2 regions of the Novosphingobium sp. PY1 genome follow, and region 1 is predicted to be linked to the other one. Evidence: riboswitches for the same ligand, from Rfam matches in the RefSeq annotation. Region 1 holds a riboswitch; the other holds the start of a gene.

Region 1 (4,764 bases):
CGCCGCAGGATCAGCCGTGGCGGGCGATCTTGCGCGCCAGGGCGTCGGCCATGCGGCGGTCCAGCTGGCGGCAGATCGAGATCCACCAGCGGCACGCTTCCTCGTCGCTGGCGGCCTTGGCGGCTTCCGCGTTCTCGCGCGCATGGGCAGCGGCCGAGAGGCCGTGGCGGGCGAAGTGGCGCAGGGCCTCGGTCAGCATCCGCTGGTCGTTCGCCGCCTGCATCGGCAGGTGCATCTGTTCCGAATAGGCAGCGATGGCGCGGCGGGCGGAGCCGCCGAGAATGGGCCTGCAGCCATTGTCGTTGACTGCGCCCAGGGGGGCGGAGGGGCACAGGGCACGCACAATCGCTGGACTTTTTCCGCCATAGGCAGCGGAGAAGCGGATCGTCATGTCAGGCGGGCCCTTTGTGTCGTTGTTCTGATCGCCACCCTTATGACGATGATGCTCTAAGTGTTTGTAATGGCCTATGGTTGCCGAATTCTTGCCATGGCCTCACGGTGCCCCGAAAGGAGACAGGTCGCGCCGGGTCAGGTGCCCGGCTGGGCGATCCAGCGGCCGCTATTGGCGTATTGCGGCTTGATGTCGCCGGTTTCGGGCAGCTTCTGCGCCCGGTAGAGTGCTTCGCCGCCGCGTTCGCGAATGGCGCTGGAATAGATCGGCGCGGGCGCGGTCTTGGCGGCGGCTGTCTCGATCGGGCTTGTCGCGGCAGTCGGCGCTGCCCCTTGCGCATCGAACTTGCGCTGGATCGCCACCGGATCGAGCGTGTCTGCCGCCGCCATGGTGGGCGAAGCGGTGTCGCGGGGGTGCGGCGCGGCTGCCGGTTCGCCGCCCAGGTAGGCGAAGCGGAAGGCGCCCGGGCGGCCCGCCGCGCCATGGAAGCTGTAGAAGCGATGCGCCCCGATGGTGCCGAGGTAATCGAGGCTCGCAGCCCAGTAGGGATGGACCTGCACGGTGTGGTAATGCGTCGCCAGGCCGACCGGGGCATAGACGTAGCCCGACAGCGCGGCGCGGGCGACCTGCATCGCCCGGTCCCAGAAATAGCGCGAAGGTTTGCGGGCGAGCGAGCCGTCGCAGGTGAACGAGAACTGGCAGCCGGTGGAGCGTTCCGATCCTTCGTAGACCACGCCGCACACGGTATTGGGATAGGCCGGGTGGGCCACCCGGTTGAGCACGACCTGCGCAACCGCACGCTGGCCGGCTTCGGCCTCGCTTGCGGCTTCATAGTATATGGCGGCGGTCATGCACTGCAGCGCGCGGGTGCGGTCGATGCCGCTGGCATCGATGGTGAGCGGGCGGGCAGGGGCGCGGGCTTCAGGGGCCGGTGCGTCCGCGTCCCCGGCGTCGGAATGGATGCCTTCGCCCACCTGCAGGGGCGCGGCTTCCTGTTCGAGGTAATAGAAGGCGGAGCCGGGAAAACTCGATCCGGCGCGCTCGAAGGGCATCGGCTCGGGGGTCTGCGCCTCGGCCGTGGCAGCGGCGATGGTGAAGCGGTCCCAGTGTCCCGGTGAGGCGAAGGCAGGCAGGGCGATGGCGGCAAGGCCTGCAGCAGCCACGCTCCAGCGCCGCTGCAGATGGGCGCGGTGCGCATGCCGGTTCCTGCGCCCGCGCTCGAACCGGGCCGCGAAGTCGCGCGGGCGCGCCTCGCTTTCGCCGATCAGGGCCATCAGGGCAGGTGGCTCGGTCACTCGGTTCCTTTCGCTCGCCTTGTCAAAGTGCGCACCGTCAATGTGCGCCACTTCAACGTGCGCCCCGTCAACGTGGCTCGTCGGCGCATCCTGCGCCTAACCCGCCTATCGATCCGGCGCATCCGCTCCGTGGTCGCCGTCCCGAAGCGACACACCGCCGCCTTGTAGCCTTAACCGGTAAACAAACCGGTTGCGCGGGCAGGTACTTGCGCGGCCGTGCTTGCAAAGCCTGCAACACCGCAGTATCCGCCCGGCCACGTCACGGGTTGTCCGGCTTGCCGGACCTAAGAGGGAAGCCGGTTCGATTCCGGCGCTGTCCCCGCAACTGTGACCGGGGAGTTCCGTCCCGATTGGCCACTGGCGTCTTGTCACAAGGATGCCGGGAAGGTGGGGCGGCGCTATGATCCGGGAGCCAGGAGACCTGCCAGTGATGGTCGTTCCGCGCCGGGCGGGTTGGACCGGAATGCAGCGAGTCATGCGCCGTGAAGGCGCGGCCTCAGCCACGAGCGACGCTTCGTTCAGGTTGGAGGTTTGTACGTGAAGTATCTGTATCTGCTCGGCACCGCGCTTGCCGTGTCCACACCCGCTCTTGTTTCCCCCGCTCTTGCCGATGAGGCCGATGTCGCGCCGTTCGTTCCGCTGGGTGACGCGATCACGGTGATCGCGACCGGCAGCGCGCTGCGCGTCGATCAGGCGGGGCAGCCCGTCAGCGTCGTCGGCAGCGAGGAGATCGATTCCATCCAGGGGCCGGACGTCGCCCGCGTGCTGGAGCGCCTGCCGGGCGTGACCTTCAGCCGTAACGGCAGCATCGGCGGGACGACGAGCCTGTTCGTGCGCGGCGCCAATTCCCAGCAGCTTCTGGTGCTGGTCGACGGCCTGCGCGTTGCGGACATTGCCGCGCCCAGCGGCGGGTTCGATTTCGGCAACCTGATGACCGGGCCGGTCGGCAGGGTCGAACTGCTGCGCGGCTCGAACTCGGTCGTCTGGGGATCGGAAGCCATCGGCGGCGTGCTGGCGATCACCAGCCGCGACGTCAACGGCGTCGAGGGCTCGGCAGAGTATGGCGCGCGCGACAGCTTCGACGGGCAGGTTTCGGCCGGGCTTTCCGGCGAGACCTACGGCGTCAACCTCAATGGCGGTTACATGCGCACCGATGGCATCAGCCAGGCGGCGTCCGGTACCGAGGCCGACGGCTTCAGGCAGTGGCGGGCCGGTGGCCGTGCCCACGTCGATCTGGTGCCGGGCCTTACCGCCAGCGTGGTGGGCCGCTTTACCGATGGCACGCTCGACCTCGATGGCTATCCGGCGCCGGATTACACTTTCGCCGATACGCCCGAGTACCAGAAGACCCGCGAGCTGGGCGGCCGCGCGGGGCTGACGTGGACCGGCGATGCGCTCACGCTCGATGCAGGCTATCAGGTTTCGGACACCCGCCGCCGTTACTACGACCCGACGATCTCGGACCAGTTCAATTCCGAAACGCAGGGCCGCAGCGAAAGGGCGGAACTGAGTGGCTCCTACGACGCCACCGATGCCGTCCGGCTCGACTTCGGGGGCGCCCATGAATGGTCGCACATCAAGTCCGACGATTTCCTCTACGGCTCGCGCATTCGCGCCGACGCGGAACTGACGAGCGTGCATGGCCTGCTCGGCTACTACGGCAATCTGTTCAGCCTGGCCGCGGGCGTGCGCTACGACGACCACTCCAATTTCGGCGACAAGTGGACCTTCGGTGCCAACGGCAGCGTCACCGTGGCGGCGGGCTGGCGCATCCGCGCCTCCTACGGCGAAGGCTTCAAGGTGCCCACGCTCTATCAGCTGTTCTCCGAATACGGCAATCCCGACCTGATGCCCGAGCGCAGCCGCAGCTACGATGCCGGGATCGAGTATGGCGACCGCAACGGCCCGCTGCACTTCGCGGTCACCGGCTTTCGCCGCGACAGCCGCAACCTGATCGACTACGTCTCGTGCTTCGGATCGAGCGATGCGCTTTGCGGGGATGGCCGCTACGGTTTCTATGCCAATGTCGGGAAGGCCCGCGCAACCGGCGCCGAGATCGAGTTGGGCGCCCGGGTTTCCGAGCGCCTGCGTGCCAGCGCGGTCTATACTTACGTCAAGTCGGTGAACCGCACGGCCGGCGATCTCAACCGGGGCAACGACCTTGCCCGCCGTCCGCGCAATGCACTCACCGTCTCGGCCGACTGGGACGCGCCGCTTGAAGGGCTGACGCTGGGCGGCGATATCCGCATGGTGTCCGACAGCTACAACGACAATTACAATACGACCCCGCTGGACGGTTACGTGACCGCGACCCTGCGGGCGAGCTACACGATAGCGCAGCGCTACGAAGTCTTCGCGCGCATCGAGAACCTGACCGATGCCGATTACACGACGGTCTCGGGCTACGGCACGCCGGGCCGCTCGGCCTATGCCGGGGTTCGGGTGAAGATGTGACCCTGTCGCTTCCCCCGCAGTCCGGGAGGACCGGAGGGAAGCATCTGGCGCGGGCCCTGGTCCGCGCCGGGGTCCTTGCGCTGGCATGGGCCTGCATATCGGGTTGCGGGGGTGGCCATTCCGGGGCCGCCCCGCTTGCCGCGCGGGGCGATCCGGCCCACCCGACCATCGTCTCGCTCAATCCCTGCACCGATGCGATCCTGGCCGAAGTGACCGGGCCGGGCCAGTTGCTGGCGATCTCGGGCTACAGCCACGATGCCCAGTCCACTTCGATGGACCTTGCCAAGGCGCGCCGTTACCGCGCGGTCTCGGGCACGGTGGAGGAAGTCGCCGCCATCGGCCCGAAAGTGGTTGTCGCCAGCAGTTTCCTGCCGCCCGCCACGGCCAGCGCGCTCGACGAGCTGGGCTTCAAGGTGGTGAAGATGCCGATTGCGCCGGACCTTGAGGCTGCGCGCGGCCAGATCCGGGAACTTGCGGGCCTCACCGGCCATCCCGAACTGGGCAAGCGCCTGATCGGCCGGATCGACGAGGCGCTGGCCCGCGCCGCGCCGGCCCGGGGCGCTACGCCCGTACCGGCGCTGGTCTGGGAATCGGCAGGGCTGGTCGCAGGTGACGACACCCTGA
Region 2 (4,764 bases), 720 kb from region 1:
CACCCCTGCCTTCACCGCCAGGGGATTGGCCGCCGCGACCATTGCATGCTTTGCAAACCCGGCCTGTTCGCGCTCCGGTACTTCGGACCGTGCGGTCTGCTCGACGGTTGCTGCAGGGGGCGGACTGGCCTGGGAAACGCTGGCCTGGGAAACGGTCGTCAGTGTCAGTGCGGCAAGGCCGACGGACAGGAAAAGGCGGCGCAATAGGGTTCTCCGCGGGGTAGCTTCAATCGATCTTGTCGCGGCGATGGCCCCTTCAGTCAGGGACTCGCGCGATCGCCGGGACGGAACCTAACAGTTCCGTCCGGCAGGTATAGGGGCTTGCGGCGAGGACATTTCTGCTTGCAGTGCGCTGCCGTTGGCTAGAGGTCGATCCCCGGCTGCGCCTTGATGCCATTGCGGAAAGCGTGCTTCTCGTCACCGATCCTGCTTACCGTGTCGGCCAGTTCGATGAATTCGGCATGGGCCGCGCGCCCGGTGATTACCACGTGCTGCATCTCCGGCCGGTTCCTGATCGCAGGAAGGACTTCTTCCAGCGTGAGGTAGCCGTAATTGATGAGGTACGTCAGTTCATCGAGCACGACGAGCGAGATCTCAGGATCGGCCAGCGCGGCCTTTGCCTTGGTCCACCCGGCCTGCGCAGCGGCAATGTCGCGCTGGCGGTTCTGGGTTTCCCAGGTGAAGCCCTCGCCGCAGTTCTCCCAGGTGACGCCCGGCTGCACGGAAAGGAAAGCGCGTTCGCCTACGTCGACCTTGCTCTTGATGAACTGGAATACCGCCGCCGTGCGCCCGTAGCCCAGCGTGCGAACCACCATGCCGAAGGCGCTGGAGGACTTGCCCTTGCCGTTTCCTGTAAGAACGAGCACCAGCCCCTTGTCGATCCTGGCTGCAGCAATGCGCGCATCGACTACGGACTTGAGCTTGCGGGTCCGTTCCTTGTGGCGGCGGTCTTCTTCGGCGAGATTTTCGGTATCGGTCATAGCGGTTTGGCCTCTCTCGGGGGTGGCATGCGGCGGGGCGAAGGAGAGTCCGGCAAGTTTGGCATTCACTCGGGTTTCCTCTTCGACGCACGCACGATTGTCGTTTGCCAAGGGATTGCCCGCAGGATGCGAGGCCCTCGTCCGCCCGGTTCATCCCGCCCGCGCGAAGGAACGACGGTAGCGGGCCGGTTTCCTGACTTTCCGGATCGCCGCGCCTTTCGCCGCCTTCTCGAACAGGGTGTGCCCGTTCAATGGCATAGTGGCGATGCGCTCACCGGTCACAGTTGCGGGAGCAGTGCCGCAGATGCAGCGAAGACTTCGCTGCCCGGACTTCCCGATTAAGCCCTTGCGGGCACCCGTTACGGCCCCGCGGATAGGCCAGGGCAAGTCTGCCTGCAAGCATATTGCGCTTGCGAAGGGCATGACTGCGCGATACTTGCCGGGCTGCGACAGGTTCCCCGCAAGGGGATCAAAAGGGAATTCGGGTGCAAGTCCCGGGCTGCCCCTGCAACTGTAAGCGGCGAGCCATCCGGCCATTTCGCCATTGGGACCCCAAGCCGGTCCTGAGAAGGCGGCCGGAGCGGCGCTGACCCGTGAGCCAGGAGACCTGCCTGCCGCAGTCGTTCTTCATCCGGGCAGGGCGCACCGGGTGTTCGAGGGCCCCGTTATGGCGGGGTCACCCCTCGCGCAACGACAGTCATCGTCTCGCCGGTTGGGATTCCGGTGGGGCTGGAGCCGTTTGCAAGGAGGGAGCGCCGCCATGCTCTTGATGTCATTTTGTCGTCCGCGCTCGGGAGCGTTACGCTGATGCTGCGTGCAGTCGACGCAAACGCCTCGGTTGTGGTCTGCTCGACCTGTCGCCATGCCGAAACCGAACGTGAGGACGAACACGGCGAGCGCGGCGGTGCGCGGTTGGCCTCCGTGATGCGCGAGGTGCAGGCAGGCGATCCAGCGCTGGCCGCCGTTAGCGTTCAGGAAATGCCGTGCCTGTTCGCCTGCAAGCGTTTCTGCACCGTGCATATCCGGGCGCCCGGCAAGATGGGATATGTCTTGGGAGACTTCGCCCCTGACCGTGAGGCCGCGCACGCGATTCTCAGCTATGCTGCGCAACATGCCGAAAGCGAAGAAGGCGTCGTCCCCTATCGCAGCTGGCCGCAGGGCGTGAAGGGGCACTTCATCACCCGCACCCCGCCAGAAGGCTTCTTGTGCACATGATCCGGTTCGAAAGCCGCGAAGCCTTTGCCGCAGCGCTCCTGGATCTGCCCGAGGCCAACAAGGTCGCGCAGGCCGCCGCACAGTTGCGCCAGGACGCCTTGACCAAGCCGCTGGGCTCGCTCGGTCGACTGGAAGACATCGCTATTTTCATGGCCTCGTGGCAGGGGAGGGAACGACCGGTGCTGGAGGGCATCCGTGCGGCGATCTTCGCCGGCAACCACGGTGTCGCCGCAAAGGCGGTCAGTGCCTATCCGCCCGAAGTGACCGCGCAGATGGTCGCCAACTTCGCGGCGGGCGGGGCGGCTATCAACGCCCTGGCCGGCGCTTGCGGTGCAGAACTGGTCATCGTGCCGATCGAGCTGGACCGTCCGACGGCGGACTTCGTCGAGCAGCCTGCCATGAGCGAGGAAGATTGCCTGGCCGCGCTCAATACGGGGGCTGCGGTCGTCGAAGAGGGGTTGGACCTGCTTTTCGTGGGCGAAATGGGGATAGGAAACACCACGCCCGCAGCCGCTCTGTGCGCGCAGGCCTGCAATGGCAAAGCTGCCGAGTGGGTCGGTGCCGGAACGGGTCTCGACAGGGACGGTATCGCCTACAAACAGTCCGTCGTTGCACAGGCCCTGTCCTTTCACGGTGCCCGCTGCACCGATGCTTTCGAAACCTTGCGCCGATTGGGAGGGCGCGAGATTGCTGCAATAGCCGGGGCCATTCTCGCTGCCCGGATCAAGCGCATTCCGGTGCTGCTCGACGGGTTCATCGTCTGCGCCTCCATAGCGCCGCTGGTGGTCGATCAGCCGCGTTTCGCAGCGCACTGCCTTGCCGCTCACTGCTCCATGGAAGCAGCCCATGCCAGGTTGCTGGACTGGCTTGGCCTTGCCCCCCTGCTGCAACTGGGGATGCGGCTGGGCGAGGGCACCGGTGCAGCGGTGGCGGCGCAGCTTGTGCGCTCGGCAATTGCTGCGCACAACGGCATGGCGACATTTGCCGAAGCCAGGGTCGCAGGCGTTGTATGACGAGCTTCATGCTGCACCTCATGCGGCACGGAGCTCCGCAGCGACCCGGCCTGATGCTCGGCCACCTCGACGAGCCGCCGTTGGCTTGCGGCATCACAGCCTGCCTTGAACGTGCTCGCGCTGTTGCCTGCAAGCAGGTTCGGTGTTCGGACCTTGCCCGCTCATGGCTTCCGGCTCGGGAGATATCGGCGCAGCGCGGCCTCGCAGCGCAAATCGACCCGCGCTGGCGTGAACTCGATTTCGGTGCGTGGGACGGCCAGCCTCCGCAGCAAGTGCACAGTGACGCGCTTGCCCGGTTCTGGGACGATCCGGATGCCTATCCTCCGCCGCAAGGCGAAACATGGTCGGCTCTCGTCTCTCGCGTGGGAGAAGCACTGGCGGATATCCGCGATAATTGCCTCGTGGTGGCCCATGGCGGCTCGATCCGTGCTGCGGTCTCCTGCCTCACCGGGCTCGATCATCGCGGCGTCTGGGCATTCGACCTGCCATACGGCGCGTTGCTCAGCCTGCGGGTATGGCCGGGAAGCAAGAGTGCTGGGCAGGTCATAGCGCTTGAGACGACCGCGCCATGATCCGCCGCTTCGTTCTCGCCATGCAGTTCACCACGCGCGTGCCCCTGCCGAACGTGAAGGCCGACGAGGCGGACTTCGCCGCGCTGCTGCGCTATTTCCCGCTCGTGGGGCTGGTTGTCGGCGCGGTCGTGGCAGGCGCCTGGTGGCTGGGATCGCTGCAAGGCGCCTGGCTGGCGGCACTGCTTGCACTGGTGGCCTGGGTGGCGGTGACGGGCGCATTGCATCTCGACGGACTGGCCGACGTGGCCGATGCGGCCGGTGCCGCGCATGGCAATCCAGCGCGGCTTTCCGAAGTGCTGGCCGATCCGCGTGTCGGCAGCTTCGGCGTCGTCGTCGTCGTGCTGCAATTGCTCGCCAAGTTCGCATTGCTGCAACATATTAGCCTCGCTGAATTACCGCTGCTCTGCATCCTGCCGGGACTTGCGCGCATCGCCCCCCTGTTCTGGGCAAGGATGCTTCCGCCCCTGCACGAAGGACTGGGCAGCCGTCTCGGCGCCGGGGTGCGGGTTTCGGATCTTGCGCTCTGGACCATTCCCGCACTGTCTGTCGTTTTGTGGGAGCCTGCCTTCGCGGTGATGGTCCTGGCGATACCGATATGGTCCATCTGGCTCCGCCGCAGGCTCGGCGGAATATCGGGCGACGGTCATGGCGCAGGGATAGAACTGTGCGAAGCAATCCTTCTAGCAGCGCTGGTCCTGACGTGAGCGCCGTGCAGGCCGTGCGGCATGGCGGGCGGCTTAACGAGGCCTGCCGTCGCTACGGCGGACGTCCGAAGGACTGGCTGGATCTTTCCACGGGCATCAATCCTGAGGCATGGCCCGCAGCATCCGTCCCGGCGACCGACTGGACCAGATTGCCCGAACCCGACGCGCTCAATGAACTCGAGGCGCGGGCCGCGGCGCACTTCAGGGTCGATTCCGGTCATTGCTGCGCGATCGGCGGAAGCGAGCTGGCGATCCGCCTGGTCGCCCGCCTGCTCGGTCT

What was found. Region 1 has a riboswitch for cobalamin ahead of J3474_RS14955 (TonB-dependent siderophore receptor). Riboswitches for the same ligand answer to the same signal wherever they lie in the genome.
Region 2: linked by a shared signal. The riboswitch ahead of J3474_RS11540 (DUF1636 domain-containing protein) and the one ahead of J3474_RS14955 (TonB-dependent siderophore receptor) in region 1 are both predicted to bind cobalamin.

What each region holds. Positions count from the first base shown of each region.
Region 1 covers NZ_BLTI01000008.1:751,056-755,819, reverse strand. Annotated here, with positions in the region: gene J3474_RS14965 (hypothetical protein) at 11-391, opposite strand; gene J3474_RS14960 (cell wall hydrolase) at 529-1,737, opposite strand; cobalamin riboswitch at 1,933-2,130, shown strand; gene J3474_RS14955 (TonB-dependent siderophore receptor) at 2,224-4,140, shown strand; gene J3474_RS14950 (ABC transporter substrate-binding protein) at 4,137-4,764, shown strand, end outside.
Region 2 covers NZ_BLTI01000008.1:27,352-32,115, forward strand. Annotated here, with positions in the region: gene ggt (gamma-glutamyltransferase) at 1-204, opposite strand, end outside; gene cobO (cob(I)yrinic acid a,c-diamide adenosyltransferase) at 363-980, opposite strand; cobalamin riboswitch at 1,146-1,355, opposite strand; cobalamin riboswitch at 1,415-1,610, shown strand; gene J3474_RS11540 (DUF1636 domain-containing protein) at 1,788-2,195, shown strand; gene cobT (nicotinate-nucleotide--dimethylbenzimidazole phosphoribosyltransferase) at 2,192-3,208, shown strand; gene J3474_RS11550 (histidine phosphatase family protein) at 3,205-3,780, shown strand; gene cobS (adenosylcobinamide-GDP ribazoletransferase) at 3,780-4,484, shown strand; gene cobD (threonine-phosphate decarboxylase CobD) at 4,376-4,764, shown strand, end outside.